Regions from separate parts of the Brenneria izadpanahii genome, predicted to be linked through region 2. Evidence: predicted binding sites of a transcription regulator. Region 2 holds the regulator's gene; the other holds the start of a gene.

Region 1 (9,990 bases), 1.5 Mb from region 2:
GGGAAAATAAACGGCGCCAGCAGCGAGGTGATAATCCCGCAGATGACCAGCGCCAGCGAGCTGAAAGCGCCTTCCTGAAAATCCGCCTCGGCACAGCGTGCGGTGCCCAGGGCGTGCGAGGCGGTGCCCATTGACAGGCCGCGCGCCGCTTTGGTTCTAATGCCGACGCGGTCGAACAGGCTATGGCCGGTTACGGCGCCCACGATACCCACGAAAATCACGCATACCGCGCTGATGGCGGGAATGCCGCCGATCGAACTGGCTACCGCCATGGCGATTGGCGTGGTAACGGATTTTGGCAGTACGGAGGCGGCGATTTCAGTCGACGCGCCCAGCCATAGCGCGACCAGCGTCCCGGAGACGATAGCGGCGACGCTGCCGATGAAGCAGACGCTGATGATGGATTTCCAACGGGCCCGAATCTGGTGCAACTGCTCATACAGCGGGAAGGCCAGGGCGACGACCGCGGGTTGAAGCAGATCGTTGAGCACTTCGCTGCCTTTAAAGTAGTGGTCGTAAGGGATCCGCAGCAGCAGCAACAAGGGAATAATAATAGCCATCGAAACCAGTAACGGGTTCAGCAACGATATTTTTGTCCACGCCGCCAGCTTCCGGGCGGCAAAAAAGACCAGCAGCGTAAGTGGCAATGACCACCATATATAGGCGAGCATTATTCTTTATCCTTGGGTAATAATTCTTTTTCGCCAGCGATAGCGTGTTCTCTCTGCATAAGTTGCGTGCTGAAACCGACGACGAGCATCACAAAAAAGGTACTGATCAGACAGGAGATAACAATCGGGCCGAACTGTTGGCTGAGCAGATCGTAATAGTTCATCACGCCCACCCCGATCGGAACAAACAGCATCGCCATATGGCGAATAAACATATGGCAACCGGGTCTGACCCAGTCCGACGGCAGGATCTGCGAAGCGAGAAGCGAGAATAAAATCAGCATGCCGATAATGCTGCCGGGAATAACAATCGGGAGTAGCGCGGATATCGCATTGCCTGCCAGCAGACAGAGGTAAATCAATGCGAAAGCGCGTAAATACTGCCAGCAAAGGGTGATCGTATTACGCATGGGGAAGTCCTGATTAACTGATGGGCTAATCATAACGCTAATATAATTAGTGTGCCACCGATCACAACTTTCCCCTCGCTACATTAATTTGCGCCTTGAGTCGGATCGGCGATATTTTGTTCATTCGTTAAATAAATAACGCGCGGATAGGGCTTCGGCGATAGCATCGGTAAGCCGGCGCAACTGCGCCGGCTGAATAATAAATGGCGGCATCAGATAAATGAGTTTACCGAATGGACGGATCCATACGCCGCGCTCAACGAAAAAGTGTTGTAAACGCGCCATATTGACCGGTCGGCGCGTTTCCACTACGCCAATTGCGCCCAGCACGCGCACATCCGCCACCTCGGGGCAGGCGGATAAAGGCGTCAGCGCCTGACGCAACTGCTGCTCGATAGCCGTTACCTGCTGCGGCCAGCGGTTCTCCGCCAGCAGCGCCAGACTGGCGTTGGCCGCCGCACAGGCCAGCGGATTGCCCATAAACGTCGGGCCATGCATAAAACAGCCCGCCGCGCCGTTACTGATGGTTTCCGCAACCTGGCGGGTGGCGAGCGTGGCGGAGAGCGTCAGATAGCCGCCGGTCAGCGCTTTACCCAGGCACATGATATCCGGCGCGATCCCCGCATGCTCACAGGCGAACAGCTTGCCGGTCCGGCCGAATCCGGTGGCGATCTCATCGGCAATCAGCAGCAGACCGTATTGGTCGCAGAGTTCCCGGACCTGCCGCAGATAACGCGGATGATAAAAACGCATGCCGCCGGCGCCCTGTACGATAGGCTCCAGCACCACCGCCGCCACCTGCTGCGCATGTTCGGCCAACTGAGCGCGCAGCGGGGCGAGATCTTCTTCATCCCAGACGCCGTCAAACCGGCACTGCGGCGCATCGACGAACAGATGCCGGGGCAGATAGCCCTGATACAGACTGTGCATCGAATTTTGCGGATCGCAGACCGACATCGCGCCGAAGGTATCGCCGTGATAGCCGTGGCGCAGCGTCAGAAAGCGCTGACGATTCTGACCGCGGGACTGCCAGTACTGCAACGCCATTTTCAGCGCCACTTCGACGGCCACCGAGCCGGAGTCCGCCAAAAACACGCATTCCAGCGCCTCCGGCGTGATAGCCGTCAGCCGACGGCACAGCGCCACCGCCTGCGGGTGGGTAATGCCGCCGAACATTACGTGCGACATTTGCGACATCTGCTGCTGCAACGCTTGATTGATGGCCGGATGGTTATAACCGTGGATCGCCGCCCACCAGGAGGACATGCCGTCTACCAGGCGGCGTCCATTATCAAGCTGAAGCTCGGCGCCCTCGGCCGCGACGACCGGATAGCAGGGCAACGGCCGGGTCATTGACGTGTAAGGGTGCCAGATGTGGCGTTGGTCAAAGGCGAGATCGGCAGGGGTCATCATCATCTTTCGTAAACTAAAATAGCATTGAGTTGGTTGACAGTATAAAGGGTTAATTTAAACTGACGAAGTGTTTTTATTTTGGAGATGCCGACATGGCAGACCGCATTCACTGGACGCTTGAGCAAGCGCAAAATCTCTTCGATAAGCCCTTTCTGGAACTGATGTTTGAAGCCCAGCAGGTTCACCGCCAGCATTTCGATCCCCGGCAGGTGCAGGTGAGCACGCTGTTGTCGATTAAAACCGGAGCCTGTCCTGAAGACTGTAAATATTGCCCGCAAAGCTCCCGCTACCGCACGGGGATTGAAACCGAACGGCTGATGCAGGTGGATCAGGTGTTGGCGTCCGCCCGTCAGGCGAAGGCCGCGGGCTCGACCCGTTTCTGCATGGGCGCCGCCTGGAAGAATCCGCATGAGCGCGACATGCCGTATCTGGAAAAGATGGTGCAGGGCGTAAAGGCGCTGGGCATGGAAACCTGCATGACGCTGGGAACGTTGAACGGCGATCAGGCGGAGCGTCTGGCTTCGGCCGGTCTGGATTTTTATAACCACAATCTGGACACCTCGCCCGAATTTTACGGCAGCATCATCACTACCCGCAGCTATCAGGAGCGGTTGGATACGCTGGATAAGGTGCGTAACGCCGGGATCAAAGTGTGCTCCGGCGGCATCGTCGGTCTGGGGGAAACGGTGCGCGACCGCGCGGGCCTGCTGGTGCAGTTGGCTAACCTGCCTAAGCCGCCGGAAAGCGTGCCGATCAATATGCTGGTCAAGGTAAAAGGTACGCCGCTGGCCGATAACGAGGACGTCGATCCGTTCGATTTCATCCGCACCATCGCCGTGGCCCGCATCATGATGCCGACGTCATACGTGCGCTTATCCGCCGGACGCGAGCAGATGAACGAACAGACGCAGGCGATGTGCTTTATGGCCGGCGCCAACTCCATTTTCTATGGCTGCAAACTGCTCACCACGCCGAACCCCAAAGAGGACAAAGATTTGGCGCTGTTCCGCAAGCTGGGGCTGAATCCGCAGCAGACCGAGATCGAATACGGCGACAATCAACAGCAGGAGCGGCTGACGCAGCAGTTAACCACCCATGCCGATACGGACCAGTTCTACAATGCCGCGGTATAAAAAAATGCCGCGATATAAGGAACATCGCCGCGGTAAGGCGGATCCCAAAGGGCGGATGAGCCAATGAGCTGGCAACAACGTATTGCGTCGGCGTTGGAACAGCGCCGCCAGGATGACGCCTACCGGACGCGGCAGGCGAATCAGGGGGGGAATGGCCGTTGGCTGGAACTGGAGGGACAGCGCTACATCAATTTTTCCAGCAATGACTATCTGGGGTTGAGCCGTCATCCCGATATCATTCAGGCCTGGCGGCAGGGGGCGGAGCGCTATGGCGTCGGCAGCGGCGGCTCCGGCCATGTCACCGGTTATACCGACGCCCACGCGCGGCTGGAACGGCAACTGGCCGACTGGCTGGGCTATCCGCGCGCGCTGTTATTTATTTCCGGTTATGCCGCGAATCAGGCGGTGGTGGCGGCGTTGACCCAGAAGGGCGACCGTATTCTGGCCGATAGGCTGAGCCATGCCTCTTTGCTGGAGGCTGCCGCGCATTCGCCGGCAACCTTGCGGCGCTTTATCCACAACGATGAAGATTCGTTGCGGCAACTGTTGGAGAAAACGGCCGAGGGGCAAGCGCTGGCGATGACCGAGGGCGTCTTCAGCATGGACGGCGACGCCGCGCCGCTCGCGCCGCTGCATGCGCTGTGCCGTGAACATGGCGCATGGCTGATGGTGGATGATGCGCACGGCATCGGCGTCCAGGGGGATGAAGGGCGGGGGAGCTGTTGGTCGCAGGGCGTAAAGCCCGAACTCTTGATCGTCACTTTCGGCAAAGCCTTCGGCGTCAGCGGCGCCGCCGTGCTATGCGCGGAACCGCTGGCGGAATATCTGCTGCAATTTGCCCGCCATTTAATTTACAGCACCTCCATGCCCGCGGCGCAGGCGTGCGCATTGAGCGCGTCGCTGGCGTGTATCCGGCAGGGCGAGGCGTTGCGCGCGCAGCTACGGCGCAATATCGCCCAGTTCCGTGCCGGTTGCGATGCCGCCGCTTTCCAACTGATGGATTCCCAATGCGCCATTCAGCCGCTGGTGGTGGGCGACAATGCCCGCGCATTGGCGTTGACGGCGCGAGTTCGCGCGCAGGGGCTGTGGGTCAGTGCGATGCGTCCTCCCACGGTTCCCCCCGGCAGCGCCCGGCTAAGGATTACGCTGACGGCGGCGCACCGGCCGGAAGATATCGAACGGCTGTTGACGGTGCTGCATCATGCTGTCTGACGCGCATACGCATAACAAACAGGCTATTGCCCGGGCTTTTGGCCGGGCGGCCGCCAGCTATGACCGCTTTGCCGCGCTGCAACGCGCCAGCGGCGAGCGATTACTCAACATGATCGCGGCTCACAACGGGCGGCAGGTGCTGGATGCCGGCTGCGGAACCGGGTATTTCAGCCGTTGCTGGCAGCAGTTGGGGAAAAGCGTGACGGCGCTGGATCTATCCGCGGAGATGCTGGCCTGCGCCGCAGAACGGCGCTCCGCCGCGCGTTATGTGCTGGGGGACATAGAAAATCTGCCGCTGGCGGATTGCAGCGTGGACATCAGCTACAGCAATCTGGCGGTGCAGTGGTGCGATGATCTGCCTGCGGCGTTGGCCGAATTCCACCGGGTTACCCGCGCCGGCGGCGCGATCGCATTTTCCACGCTGGCGGAAGGCTCGCTGATTGAGCTGGCTCAGGCCTGGCAGCGTTTGGACGGCACCCGCCGGGTGAATCGGTTTCTGCCCGTTTCCGCCATTGAAGCCGCTTGCCGCCCTTATCGTTACCAACTTCATCAGGAATGCGTCACCTGCTGTTTTCCTGATGTGCCGGCCTTGCTCAAATCGCTGAAAGGTATCGGCGCCACCTGGCTGCATCAGGGGCGGACGCCCGGTTTGCTCAGCCGTAAGCGTCTTGCGGCGCTCTCCGCGTCGTACCCGCCGCGAGAGGATGGCTACCCGCTTAGTTATCAACTGGTTTATGGAGTAATTTATCGTGACTAGACGCTGGTTTGTGACAGGAACCGATACGGAGGTCGGTAAAACGGTTGCCAGCAGCGCGTTGTTGCAAGCCGCTAATCAGGCCGGATACCGCACCGCGGGGTATAAGCCGGTGGCATCCGGCTGTGACGTTACGCCGGAAGGAATACGTAACGGCGATGCGTTATCGCTTCAGGCTAATAGCAGCGTGCGGCTTGATTACCATGCCGTCAATCCGGTGGCGTTCGTCGAGCCGACGTCGCCGCATATCGTCAGCGCCGCGCAACGGCGGCCGATTCGGCTGGCTGAGCTTTCCGCCGGGCTGCAAGCGCTGGCAGCGCAGGCCGACTGGCTGCTGGTGGAAGGCGCCGGAGGCTGGCTGACGCCGCTGTCGGAGCGGGAAACCTTTGCTGACTGGGTGGCGCGGGAACAACTGCCGGTTATTTTGGTGGTGGGGATCAAACTCGGCTGCATTAATCACGCGTTGCTGACCGCCTGCGCCGTCAGACAGGCCGGGCTGACGCTCAGCGGCTGGATCGCCAACGATATTATGCCGCCGGGAAAACGGCATCAGGAATATCTGTCCAGCTTACGACAGCGGTTGTCTGCGCCGATGCTGGGGGAAATTCCGCATTTGGCCGATCCCCTGTCGCGAAATTTAGGACAGTATGTCGATTTGACTCGGCTGGCGTAACGTAAATTTTCCCATCGGCAATCCTAAATAGTAAATAGGGGATGGCGTTAATAGTATATTTTATCGCTATTCCCGCGCTGATAATTAGCGTCATATTCATCAGCGCCCGGTAGAAAAAATATCTTGAAATTCGCATCTTAGCCCTTGACAGCGTGGGCTATGCGCGTATCTGTCAGTTCCCGCGCTTATCGTTTTTTCACCTAATATTTATCAGATAAATTGCAGAAAAAAGGTGAAGAAAACCTATATCGATACCTCTATTATGTGACGATAGTATTTCGGCAGCGCAGAGCGGATGCGGGGTTGTGGGGGTTATCCACTATTTCTGTGGATAACTGTGTGCATTAGAGATAGAAAAACCATGCCAGGCGAGAAACGACGCGGGTTCCCGCCAGGTTGACGTTATTCTCTGCTTTTTTGTTAACTCTTTTTAAATCATTGCGTTATTTAAAATCAAGTCCCTTTCCCGTTGATGACATGCAGTTGCATAAATTAGCGGCAGCGACTATCTCCTATTCATTAGCAAAATTATTAATCTGGGGATAAATATTTTACCGGCGAACTGAAAACCGATGTGTTGGCAAGCCGGTTGGTGGATTAATCGCGCGCGCGGATCATAATCCCCTTGATGCTGTTTTTATATCCAGTATCATGGTGGTGGCAAAGCCTGAGATTGATTTCCATAATACTGTGAGTGCCGACGATAGCCATCCGGTTCCATTCGCTTGACATCCGGCAGCCCATCCAAGAGAAACGTATTCGATTATGAGTAAAGTATTCAAACTGAATTCCGAATTTAAACCAGCGGGCGATCAGCCGGAAGCCATTCGCCGTTTAAAGGAAGGGTTAGAGGATGGATTGGCGCATCAGACGCTGTTGGGCGTAACCGGATCGGGTAAAACCTTTACCATCGCCAACGTGATCGCCGATCTGAACCGTCCCACCATGGTGCTGGCCCCCAATAAAACGCTGGCCGCCCAGCTTTACGGGGAAATGAAGGCGTTTTTCCCGGATAACGCGGTGGAATATTTCGTCTCTTATTACGACTACTATCAGCCGGAAGCCTATGTGCCGAGTTCCGATACCTTCATTGAGAAGGATGCGTCGGTCAACGAACATATTGAGCAGATGCGGCTCTCGGCGACCAAAGCCATGCTGGAGCGGCGCGACGTGGTGGTGGTCGCCTCGGTTTCCGCCATTTATGGTTTGGGCGATCCCGATCTGTATCTGAAAATGATGCTGCATCTGACGAAGGGGATGCTTATCGACCAGCGCGCGATTTTGCGGCGTCTGGCGGAGCTGCAATATACCCGTAACGATCAGGCGTTTCAGCGCGGAACCTTCCGCGTTCGGGGCGAAGTGATTGATATTTTCCCTGCCGAGTCCGACGAGGTGGCGCTGCGCGTCGAGCTGTTTGATGAGGAGGTGGAACGCCTGTCGCTGTTCGACCCGTTGACCGGGCAGATTCTGCAAACCGTGCCGCGCTATACCATCTATCCGAAAACGCACTATGTGACGCCGCGCGAGCGTATCTTGCAGGCGATGGAGGATATCAAGGTTGAACTGGCCGAACGCCGCAAAATACTGCTGGCGAACGATAAGCTGGTGGAAGAGCAGCGGCTGAGCCAGCGAACGCAGTTTGACCTGGAAATGATGAACGAGCTTGGTTATTGCTCGGGGATCGAAAACTACTCGCGCTATCTCTCCGGGCGCGGGCCCGGAGAGCCGCCGCCGACCCTGTTTGACTATCTGCCGGCCGATGGGCTGCTGGTGGTCGACGAATCGCACGTCACCATCCCGCAGATTGGCGGTATGTACCGCGGCGACCGGGCGCGCAAAGAAACGCTGGTGGAGTACGGCTTCCGCCTGCCGTCGGCGTTGGATAACCGGCCGCTGAAGTTCGAGGAGTTTGAGGCGCTGGCGCCGCAGACCATTTATGTATCGGCGACGCCGGGCAACTATGAGTTGGAAAAATCCGGCGGCGAAGTGATCGATCAGGTGGTGCGGCCCACCGGCCTGCTCGATCCGGTGCTGGAGGTCAGGCCGGTCGCCACCCAGGTGGACGATTTGCTGTCGGAGATCCGGTTGCGCGCCGCCGTGAACGAGCGGGTGCTGGTCACCACGCTGACCAAACGAATGGCGGAAGATTTGACGGAATATCTGGAAGAGCACGGCGAGCGGGTGCGTTATCTGCACTCTGATATCGATACGGTGGAGCGCGTCGAGATTATCCGCGATCTGCGGCTTGGCGAGTTTGACGTGCTGGTGGGCATCAACCTGTTGCGGGAAGGGCTGGATATGCCGGAAGTGTCGCTGGTGGCGATTCTGGATGCCGATAAAGAAGGTTTCCTGCGTTCCGAGCGCTCGCTGATTCAGACCATCGGTCGTGCGGCGCGAAACCTGAACGGTAAAGCCATTCTGTATGGCGACAGAATTACGCCGTCCATGGAACGGGCGATTAGCGAAACGGAACGCCGGCGTGAGAAACAGCAGGCTTACAACCATGAACACGGCATCGTACCGCAGGGGTTGAATAAGAAAATCGCCGATATTCTGCAATTGGGCCAGCCGAACCATAAAGGCAAAGGGCGAGGTAAAAAAGCCGCCGAGCCGGCTGCGGGCTATCAGTTAATGACGCCGAAAGCGCTGGAACAGAAGATTCGCGAGCTGGAAAGCAAGATGATGACGCATGCGCAGAATCTGGAATTTGAAGAGGCTGCCGAACTGCGCGATCAGGTTCAGGCTTTGCGAGCACAGTTTATCGCCGCGTCCTGACCGTTTGCGCCGCAAGCCCGCCGCGCCTGGGCCGAATGCGGGCTGCGGCATAGCATAGAAATGGCGGCATTCCGGCGCACGAAACGGTTTCTGCCTCTGCATAAATAAAGGCAGGCCGGCGGCAAGCGAGCCTCTACCGCTTATGCCTTGCCGCTGTTATCCTGTGGCGCGCCATCACTCGTTTTGGTCGCCGCGTTCATTTCTTCGATCTCTTTCTTATTTTGAGCCGCCGCAAACTGTTCAAGCTGAATTTTTGCCAACTCAGCCTGCAGCATGGATATTTCCGACTGGATCATCTTTCTTTGTGCGAGGATCGCCTCCCGCTCTTTACTGCTTTCGGCGGACAAGGCTTGTGATACCAGCGTCTTCAATTGCTTATTCAGAACTTCGATACGATTTAAAATGCGGGTTTCAGCGCTGGTATTGCCTGTTCCGCCAGCGATGGCGGCGCTGCTTCCTGCTGCATCAATAGATATTGACATAATGCTCCTCCCTAGAAATGGTATGCGCGTTTGTTGGCTGACAATCCATAGACAAGTCCGCTGCATAAAGGGTATCGGTTCTGGTTGCCATTTTCTTAAGCGACTTATTTATTGGATATAGTCATTAATCGCTTTTATAGTAATGAATGACTGTCCCGCCGATATCGTTCAGATTCAGCGCACCCAAAATGTTCAGGAGGGCCCGGCTGGCTTCCCGTGGTCCTGACTGCTTTTTCTAACCTTTGAGTATCCACCCATAGCTGATTTCCGTGGCTTGTGTCGGATGAACCACATCAATCGGTTCATCACCGGCGATTTCTTTTAAATTCGCATAATATTCAACGAACTGATTCTGTTTTTATTCATAGTGATAAATATATTCATGCTGGAAGGCATGATCTCCATAATGTATAAAATCAAGAATCTTCAATGATTACTATATATATTTAATATTCTTTTGTTTTTAT
Region 2 (9,990 bases):
TGCCGCGGGCATGAACCCGATGGATCTAAAACGCGGTATCGATAAAGCCGTGATCGCCGCGGTTGAAGAATTGAAAAAACAATCTGTTCCTTGCTCCGATTTCAAAGCCATCGCACAGGTTGGCACCATCTCTGCAAACTCCGACGAAACCGTGGGTAAACTGATTGCAGAAGCGATGGAAAAAGTCGGTAAAGAAGGCGTTATCACCGTTGAAGAAGGCACCGGCCTGCAAGACGAACTGGACGTTGTTGAAGGTATGCAGTTCGACCGCGGTTATCTGTCCCCTTACTTCATCAACAAACCGGAAACCGGTTCCGTTGAGCTGGAAAGCCCGTACATCCTGCTGGCTGACAAAAAAATCTCCAACATCCGCGAAATGCTGCCGGTTCTGGAAGCCGTTGCTAAAGCAGGCAAACCGCTGCTGATCATCGCGGAAGATGTTGAAGGCGAAGCGCTGGCGACATTGGTGGTCAACACCATGCGCGGTATCGTGAAAGTGGCCGCTGTTAAGGCTCCTGGTTTCGGCGACCGTCGTAAAGCCATGCTGCAGGATATCGCTATCCTGACCGCCGGTACGGTTATCTCCGAAGAAATCGGTCTGGAACTGGAAAAAACCACGCTGGAAGATCTGGGTCAGGCCAAACGCGTTGTTATCAACAAAGACACCACCATCATCATCGATGGCGTGGGCGACCAGGCGACTATCGAAGGTCGTGTTGCTCAGATCCGTCAGCAGATTGAAGACGCGACTTCAGACTACGATAAAGAAAAACTGCAGGAACGTGTGGCTAAACTGGCTGGCGGCGTAGCCGTTATCAAAGTCGGCGCCGCAACTGAAGTTGAAATGAAAGAGAAGAAAGCTCGCGTTGAAGATGCCCTGCACGCCACCCGCGCGGCAGTGGAAGAAGGCGTGGTCGCCGGCGGCGGCGTGGCGCTGATTCGCGCGGCTTCCTCTATCACCGCGGCTAGCCTGAAAGGCGACAACGAAGATCAGAACGTAGGTATCAAAGTTGCGCTGCGCGCAATGGAATCGCCTCTGCGTCAGATCGTGGTTAACGCCGGTGAAGAAGCCTCCGTTATCGCCAATAACGTTAAAGCGGGCGAAGGCAACTACGGCTACAACGCGGCGACTGAAGAATACGGCAACATGCTGGACTTCGGTATCCTGGATCCAACCAAAGTTACCCGTTCCGCTCTGCAATACGCGGCATCCGTTGCTGGTCTGATGATCACCACCGAATGTATGGTTACCGATCTGCCGAAAGAAGAAAAGGTAGATTTAGGCGCGGCCGGCGGTATGGGCGGCATGGGCGGTATGGGTGGAATGATGTAATGCGGCGTCGCCGTCATGAGGGCTAATGTTCTGATGGCGGCTTGACCGGCTTTACAGCTGTTTCTTCTATGCTGTACAAAAGGCGCTGACTGATGGATAACACCGGTCAGCGCCTTTTATTTTGTCATCCTCTAGCCGCCGCCCCTGTTTCCCGTTTAATTTTCTCCTTGATTTTTATTCTATTTTTTGACTTTCTACTGCCTTGGTTAAGTTGAGGAAATACTGTCGTATCAGGTAACCATAGGTTTAGAACGTGTTATCAGAGCGCTATTCTGCGCTACAATATGAAGCGCTTACTTTATTTACCAATCACCCCTGAGTGGAGTAGGGATAATGTCTGATGGGTTGCAATTTTCCCTGCACACGATTGAATGGTTTATCGAACCGCCCGCGATAATCCCTGGGCGCATCAAAGACTGGCTGATGGAAACGGATTCAATGACGCAGCGTCTTGATGGATATTGCGATCGGCTGACGGTATCCGTTCGCAATGAGCGCTTTATCCCGCCGGGGGAATTGAACGATGAGCTGGCGCTCCTGCCCGTCAGCGACCGTTATTGGCTGCGTGAAGTCGTGCTTTATGGCGACGGGCGTCCCTGGTTATTCGGCCGCACTTTGATTCCCCGGCAAACGCTGGGGGGCGCCGGTATCGACCTGACAAAAATCGGTAATGAGCCCCTGGGGCGTTATCTTTTTCGGCATGACGATTTGACGCGTGATTATATACATACCGGACTCTGTGACGGGTTGTGGGCGCGGCGTTCCCGTTTGTGCCTTTCTGGTCATCCACTGTTGTTGACCGAGCTGTTTTTATCAGAGGCACCGCTTTATTTGACGGATGGCCGCGAAGGCTAGCCGGTAATTGAGGAGATTAGTCCGTTGGAAAGAAGTGTAACAGCGGGGAAATGGTTGGCTTACTGTCGGTTGATGCGTATTGATAAGCCGATAGGTTCTCTATTGTTGCTGTGGCCGACTTTGTGGGCGTTGTGGCTGGCCGGACGAGGCGCGCCTGAGCCGTGGACATTGCTGGTTTTTGTCGCCGGCGTCTTTTTGATGCGTGCGGCGGGTTGTGTGATCAACGATTATGCCGATCGCCATTTTGACGGTCACGTGAAGCGCACGGCTTCACGTCCGCTGCCCAGCGGCATGGTTAGCGAGCTGTCTGCAAAAGTCCTGTTTGTGGTGCTGGTTATGTTGGCATTCGGCCTGGTTCTGACGCTGAACAAGATGACCATCTGGCTTTCGGTTGCCGGGCTGGCGCTGGCGTGGATATATCCGTTTATGAAGCGCGTCAGCCATTTGCCGCAGTTTGTGCTGGGCGCGGCGTTCGGCTGGTCGATTCCGATGGCCTATGCGGCGGTTAGCGAATCACTGCCCGCAACCTGCTGGATGATGTTTTTGGCTTATGTTTGCTGGACGGTGGCGTACGATACCCAATACGCGATGGTCGATCGGGATGACGATCTCAAGATCGGCGTTAAATCCACCGCTATCCTGTTTGGCCGCTTTGACACGCTGATTATTGGCTTGCTGCAGTTGGGCGTGCTGCTGCTGCTGGCGGCTCTTGGCTATATGATATCGCTGGGACCGTTATTTTACGGGGCGCTGCTGATTGCGGCCGGGCTATTTGTTTATCAGCAGACGCTGATCGCCGGACGAGAACGGGACGCGTGTTTCCGGGCGTTCAAGAATAATAACTATGTCGGCATGGCGCTGTTTATCGGCGTGCTGCTCGGCCTGTAAACGGGCGGCGGATAGATATAAGAAAGGCGGCGATATCATCGCCGCCTTTCTTCTTTTCGGAGTTTACTCCTGATGAGGAATGGGCTCGGTTTTCGGGCTTTCCGCTTCAGCGGGCGAACTGGCGCTTTCAATCGTCAGTCTGACCTCCGGGGTGATCAAATTGCCCAGCGTGTTGTATATCTCCAGAATATCGCTTTGAGGCGCTTCGCTGCTGTCAGAGATGTAACCTTCGCTGCGCAAGGTGGCGACCAGCGTAGAGAACACCGCTTTGTCGAAGAACTCCGGCGCATTAATGCCATGCAGAACCGACAGCCGTTGCGCCATATTCCGGCTCTCTTTTTCCAGCGTTCCACGATTGATGCCAGGGTTTGCCCCCAGCAATGACAGCGTGATGGCATAACGCTGCAGCGTTTCGCGCACTCCCGCCGCCAAGAGCTGTAGCGTACGGATACGCGCCGGATTGATAAACAGCGCCTCTTCTTTGACGGACAGCAGCTGTTGCCGCGTCAGTTCCTCCGTCAAAGCGGATAACACCGCCGGCAGTTCCTCTTTGCTGTAATGCAGGAACAGTTCCGCCTGGAGCAGGGGATAGATCAGCGTAATCTGGCGGATCAACTCGGTCATGGTTATATGGCGGTGATGGATCGCCATACTGGCGATCAGCGACGGCAGGATCAGCAGATGTTGGATATTATTACGGTAATAGGTCATCAGCACCGCCTGCTCCCGCGGCAGGATGATGATATCGCCGATACTGTCTTTTTCGACCTCGAATTTATCCATGCTCAACGCATGTTCCAGCAACTCGGCGGGCGTTTTTTCAGGCGCCGTGATGTCTTTATGATAAGGAACATTGCGTAGGAGTTGCAGGTAGCAATCCAACTGTTCATGCATCTGCTCTCTGGTTAGCGCGCGCTGACGCGAAGCCAGTAATGCGGTGGAGCAGAGGTTCATGGCATTCGCCGCGGCGGCGTTGTTGATGCGCGTCATGATATCCATCGCGACATTCTGAACTGTTGGCGTTAGCCAGCTTGGCCGCTGCGCTTCAATCGGATCAATGGCATCGCGCCATTGCGGCACATGCTGATTCAGATAGGCGGTTAACGGCAACGGATCGCCGAAATTCACATAACCTTGTCCAAGATTACGCAGCTTGCGCAAGCCGCGCACCATCTGCATAAAGCCTTCTTTCTCTTTCGTCGCGCCGCGAAGCTCTTTCGCATAGGTTCCAACTTCCATTACGTGCTCATAACCCACGTAGATCGGCACCAGGGTTATGGGGCGCGTACCGCCGCGCAACATGGCCTGAATCGTCATGGCCAGGGTGCCGGTTTTCGGTTCCAGCAAACGTCCGGTGCGCGAACGTCCGCCTTCCATAAAGTATTCGACGGAGTAGCCGCGGGTAAACAGTTCGCCCAAATATTCGCGGAAAATGGTGGAATACAGCTTGTTGCCCTTAAACGTACGGCGGATGAAGAATGCCCCCAGCCGGCGGAAGATCGGGCCGGCCGGCCAGAAATTCAGGTTGATCCCGGCCGCAATGTGCGGAGGAACCAATCCCTGGTGATAGAGTACGTAGGACAACAGCAGGTAATCCATGTGGCTGCGGTGGCAGGGCACGTAGACTATCTCATGCCCGTCCTGCGCCAGTTGCCGCACGCGCTCGGCGTTGTGAACGTTGATCCCCTGATAGAGACGGTTCCAAGTCCAGCCTAATACGCGATCCGATAAGCGAATGGCTTCATAAGAGAAATCGGCGGCAATTTCTTCCATCAAAGCAATGGCATTTTGCTGCGCTCTTTCATGGGAGAGCTTTTTGCTGCGCGCTTCGTCATCAACGGCTTTTTTGATCGCTTTGGAGTTAAGCAGTTTATTAAACAACTCCTGGCGTACCGGAAGACGCGGGCCGACCGCCGCCAGGCGCTGGCGAGCAAAGTGCATGCGGGCGACGCGGGCGAGTTTGTGCGCGATGGTTTTGTCGGTACCGTGTTCGGTCGCCATATAGCGTAATGACACCGGGCTGGAAAAACGGACGAAACTGTCTCGACCCAACCACAGTACGGCAAAAAATTTCTCAATGCCGTTGAGCAGGCGCAGATGCGGCGTTGCCTGATTTTGTCCCTCGCGGCCAGGAGCGCGGCCAAACATGACGGATACCGGCACCATCTGCACGTCCAGCTCGGGATTGCTTTGGTGCAGATCCAGATAGTCGTGAAACAGCTTTACCGATTCCTGTTTGGGTACGTAATAGCGAAAAACCCGCGGACCGTCGTTAATGAAAACGTGACTGGGTAGTTGCGCTCCGCCGATATCGATCGGCTGGAGAGGATCGGGAAGACCTAACGCCTGGCATTTCGCCCTTAGCGTCAGTAAATCCGCCTGAGAATTGTAAGGCAGCACATAGAGGATCGGACGTGAGGGATCCAACCCCAACTCAGCTACGGGGTCTATGGGGATGACCTTACTTTTCACTAACAGTTTGAGTGGAAAATTCAGTAGTTTATAATAAATTTTACGCCAACCTGACATAACAACTTGAAGCCTCTTGTTAGCAATGCGTCGCAAGGATACCAGAAACTGCGCTGGAGATCTGTTGTGATAAGACAACGGAAATGCGTTAAAACGTGAGCGAGCGCTGATAAATAATGGAGGATAGATGAAGAAAGCAACGGGGATAGCCCGGATAATCAAAGCAACTGGGTATTCCCTTCAGGGGTTGAAGCAGGCATGGCGACATGAAGCGGCATTCCGCCAGGAAATTCTGCTGACCGTTATTGGGGCGATCATCGCCTATCTGTTACCTGTAACCTTAGTGGAAAAATTGCTGCTTATCGGGGCAATCGTGTTGATCATGCTATTTGAACTGGTAAACAGCGCGATTGAAGCGATAGTCGATCGTGTCGGTCTTGAACATCATGAATTATCCGGCCGCGCAAAGGACATTGGTTCGGCGGCGGTGTTCGTCGCTATTTTGCTGGCGGCCGTCGTCTGGGGCAGCATTCTCTGGCAGTATTTTGCGTGAAGGCTTCCAGAAATTAATAAAAACCGCGGTTTACTCACATCCTGGTTCCCAATTGGCAATTAGCTGTATATACTCACAGCAAAACTGTATAAACAACCAGGGGGCGGAATGAAAGCATTAACAGCCAGGCAGCAGCAGGTTTACGACCTGATCCGCGATCATCTAGCGCAAACCGGTATGCCGCCAACGCGGGCGGAAATTGCCCAACAGCTGGGGTTCCGTTCACCGAATGCCGCGGAAGAGCATTTGAAGGCGTTGGCGCGTAAAGGCGTGATTGAAATTGTTTCCGGCGCATCGCGCGGTATTCGTCTGTTGATGGAAGAAGAGGCTGGCATTCCGTTGATTGGCCGCGTAGCGGCAGGCGAACCGCTTTTAGCTCAGCAGCATATTGAATGTCATTATCAGGTCGATCCGTCAATGTTCAAACCCAGCGCCGATTTCCTGTTGCGCGTTAGCGGGATGTCGATGAAAGACATTGGTATTATGGATGGCGATTTACTGGCTGTGCATAAAACGCAGGATGTGCATAACGGGCAGGTCGTAGTGGCCCGCATCGAAGATGAAGTAACAGTCAAGCGATTGAAAAAACAGGGTAACACCGTTCATCTTCTGGCTGAAAATGAAGAGTTCGCGCCTATTGTCGTCGATCTGCGTCAACAGAGTTTCTCTATTGAGGGACTGGCCGTCGGCGTTATTCGCAACGGCGACTGGAGTTGATGTCGGCGCGTTGAAAGCCTGGCGTCCATCTGGCTAAGCGGTTATTCGGGTTTAATATTCGCCTCATATTTGGGGCGATATTGATTATCTCTTTCATTCGTGTCGGATATCATTGATGCATTTTGTTGCATTTCCCTCTATCCGATTTGTGGCGCCATTCCTGCTTTTTCCATTAAATTCTAAATATTATATTTCTCAATTGAATTATTAATGATGGCGCTTGAATGTATATTTAAATATTAAAGTGAAACTATTTTCCGCCGTGAATATTAAGGTAAGTTTGTTTTTCACGTTGATATTTTTTTATTTTATTAGCGGTTTTTGCCGATAGTGCGATAATTCACTTTATATGGCGATATTTGCTATGAATAAAGCGCGAGTCAGAGTAGAAACTAAAAACAGAGGGAACGCCCGAACGGGCGGGCGAATGGCGCTTTCGTGGGATGATGAGCGGCCGGACGGCGATGAACCCCTTGATATGCGGTGATCGTCAAAATAACCGGCTAAAAAAGAAGAAGTAGAAGTAAGGTATGGGCAAGCAAGATAACGACGGCTGCTAATCGGTAACGCTGACACGCGCAAGTTCGGATAATGGGTTCCTGTGTCGAGGTGTTAACCATTTGCCGTATTCTTGTGGCGATGACAGTCATGCAGGTTTGGAAAGAGACGAGCGGTTTATTTTCTTTCTGACTGCAAAACTCCGGTTTCAGCGGTATAACCGGGAACAACGGATGTTCCCATCCCATCCTTATCTTAAATTGCGTCAGCGTTTTTTAATGGGAATGGTATGGTCGTGATCGCAGTGGTCGGGTTGTTTGCAGGATGCCACTTCCTGGCAGTCCTCGCAAAATCCGTGAGCCTCAATAATGCTGTGACGCAGGGTGAATCCCGCCTGTTGGGCTAACTGACGCAGCGTCTCTTCCACACCTTCTGTTTGACGTTCGGTGACCTGGCCGCAACGATCGCAGATAAACAGCGCCGAAGTATGGCTGTGATCCTCGATGTGGTGGCAAAGCACATAGCTGTTGGTTGATTCCACCCGATGGATAAATCCCTGCTCCAGCAGGAAATCCAACGCGCGGTACACCGTCGGCGGTTTCGCCTGAGGTTCAGATACCCGTAATAGATCGAGCAGGTCGTATGCGCTGATGGCGCCGGTCTGTTGAGCCATCAGCCGCAGAACTTCCTGCCGTTGCGTTGTCAGGCGTACGCCACGGTGCTGACAAATCTGTTCAGCCTGGGCAAGTAGTTTGTCCTGATTGGTTGAATCCATTGTCATTTAACCTCGACGCAAAAGAAAGAGACAGACATCTTACCACGGCTGAGGGAAAACGTAGAATCAGTGACGCCGAGCGTCGGCAGGCGGATGTACGCGGGGAAAAGTTAAGCGACCAAATCAATTAGCAAAGCGCGTAGCGGCGTTTCAGCCTGGATGGTTAATTCGTCTTCCTGCTGAATGAACGCGCCGTCGCCGCAATACAGCGTATCGCCGCCGTGTTGCTGACTGCTGATAGTGGCCGAGCCGTGGATTGACTGAAGATAGGCTCGATTGCCGTTCAGCTTAATGTTTTTCCGCTCATTGTCCTGCAGCTCAAGGTGGTGAATCCACACCTGCTGACGGAGTTGCAAACTGCCGTCCTCCCCTTCGGGAGAGGCCAATAGGCGGTTGCCGGTTTTATTCAGCGTCAATCGCTGCAGCGGCGTGTTTTCCCGCGTCGGGCAGGCATCGAGCCATAGCTGCATCCGCGTCAGCGGTTTACTGGCGCTGGTATTGTGTTCGCTGTAGCTGACGCTGGGCTGGGTCGCCAGCAGCAAGACGTCGCCGGTTTTGGCATGAATGTGGTGGCCGTGGCTGTCGTGGTATTCCGCTTCGCCTTGCAGGATGATGTTTAAAATATCGACGCGCGGATAAGTGCGGGGTTGGAACGATGCCCCTGGCGTCAGCACTTCCTGATTCAGCACTCGCAGCGAGGCATAGCCCAGCAGTTGCGGATCGAAGTAATGGCCGAAAGAGAAGGTATAACGCGCCTGCAACCAGCCATAGTCAGCTTGACCGCATTGCTCTGCTGCTCTTTTTATGATCATGGTATGAGACTCGGACAAAATTTCTTAAACAAATGGTATGAAACACATAGTAATTGTGTGGACGGTGGATTGTTAGCTAGTTAATCTGGTGAGTATATTCAAAATTCCTGAATGAGTAGAACATGTCAAAAGAACGAGCATTGACGCTGGAAGCTTTAAGGGTTATGGATGCGATCGATCGCCGGGGAAGTTTTGCCGCGGCGGCTGATGAGTTGGGCCGCGTACCCTCGGCGCTCAGTTACACCATGCAAAAACTGGAAGAAGAGTTGGATGTGGTATTGTTCGATCGTTCAGGACACCGCACTAAATTTACTAATGTCGGTCGTATGTTGTTGGATCGTGGGCGGATACTGCTGGAAGCGGCCGATAAGCTCACCACGGACGCCGAGGCGCTGGCCCGCGGGTGGGAAACGCATTTGACGATCGTGGTTGAAGCGCTTATTCCCACTGAGAAGCTATTCCCGCTATTGGATAAATTATCGCTGAAGGCCAATACGCAGGTTTCGATACTGACGGAAGTGCTGGCGGGAGCATGGGAGCGCTTGGAACAAGGACGGGCCGATATCGTCATTGCGCCGGATATGCATTTTCGCGCCTCTTCCGAGGTGAACACCCGCAAGCTCTATACGTTGAAAAATATTTATGTCGCCAGCCCCGACCATCCGATACATCAGGAGCCTGAACCGCTTTCCGAAGTCACCCGGGTGAAATACCGCGGTATCGCCGTTGCGGATACGGCGCGTGAACGCCCGGTGCTGACCGTACAGCTGCTGGATAAACAGCAGCGGCTGACCGTCAGTTCTATTGATGATAAACGGCGGGCATTACTGGCCGGGCTGGGAGTGGCGACAATGCCTTATCCCATGGTCGCCGAGGATATCGCCGAAGGGCGGTTGCGGGTGGTCAGCCCGGAATATTCTATGGAAAGCGAGATTATCATGGCCTGGCGGCGTGACAGCATGGGTGAGGCTAAGTCCTGGTTTTTACGAGAAATACCGAAATTATTGAACCATGCCTGAGTCTTTTCGCCGCTAACCGGGGAAAGACACGGTAGGGTATGTGTCTTTCCCCCGGTTTTATTTGCCGGTGA

What was found. The regulator LexA, encoded in region 2, represses DNA repair genes until DNA is damaged. The targets are predictions, from matches to a motif close to TNCTGTATGTACATACAGNA.
Region 1: a site for LexA is predicted at 6,896-6,915, ahead of uvrB (excinuclease ABC subunit UvrB). Genes of this name have one in related genera too.

Annotation. Positions count from the first base shown of each region.
Region 1 covers NZ_CP050854.1:3,178,853-3,188,842, reverse strand. The annotation lists gene HC231_RS14310 (CidB/LrgB family autolysis modulator) at 1-671, opposite strand, end outside; gene HC231_RS14305 (CidA/LrgA family protein) at 671-1,081, opposite strand; gene bioA (adenosylmethionine--8-amino-7-oxononanoate transaminase) at 1,202-2,491, opposite strand; gene bioB (biotin synthase BioB) at 2,587-3,627, shown strand; gene bioF (8-amino-7-oxononanoate synthase) at 3,691-4,839, shown strand; gene bioC (malonyl-ACP O-methyltransferase BioC) at 4,829-5,596, shown strand; gene bioD (dethiobiotin synthase) at 5,589-6,266, shown strand; gene uvrB (excinuclease ABC subunit UvrB) at 7,032-9,041, shown strand; gene HC231_RS14270 (FlxA-like family protein) at 9,182-9,523, opposite strand; partial or broken gene HC231_RS24010 (IS630 family transposase) at 9,654-9,881, opposite strand.
Region 2 covers NZ_CP050854.1:4,643,245-4,653,234, reverse strand. The annotation lists gene groL (chaperonin GroEL) at 1-1,333, shown strand, start outside; gene ubiC (chorismate lyase) at 1,667-2,188, shown strand; gene ubiA (4-hydroxybenzoate octaprenyltransferase) at 2,213-3,076, shown strand; gene plsB (glycerol-3-phosphate 1-O-acyltransferase PlsB) at 3,140-5,605, opposite strand; gene HC231_RS20770 (diacylglycerol kinase) at 5,733-6,098, shown strand; gene lexA (transcriptional repressor LexA) at 6,207-6,815, shown strand; gene zur (zinc uptake transcriptional repressor Zur) at 7,579-8,088, opposite strand; gene HC231_RS20755 (pirin family protein) at 8,199-8,900, opposite strand; gene HC231_RS20750 (LysR family transcriptional regulator) at 9,023-9,919, shown strand; gene HC231_RS20745 (glutathione S-transferase family protein) at 9,977-9,990, opposite strand, start outside.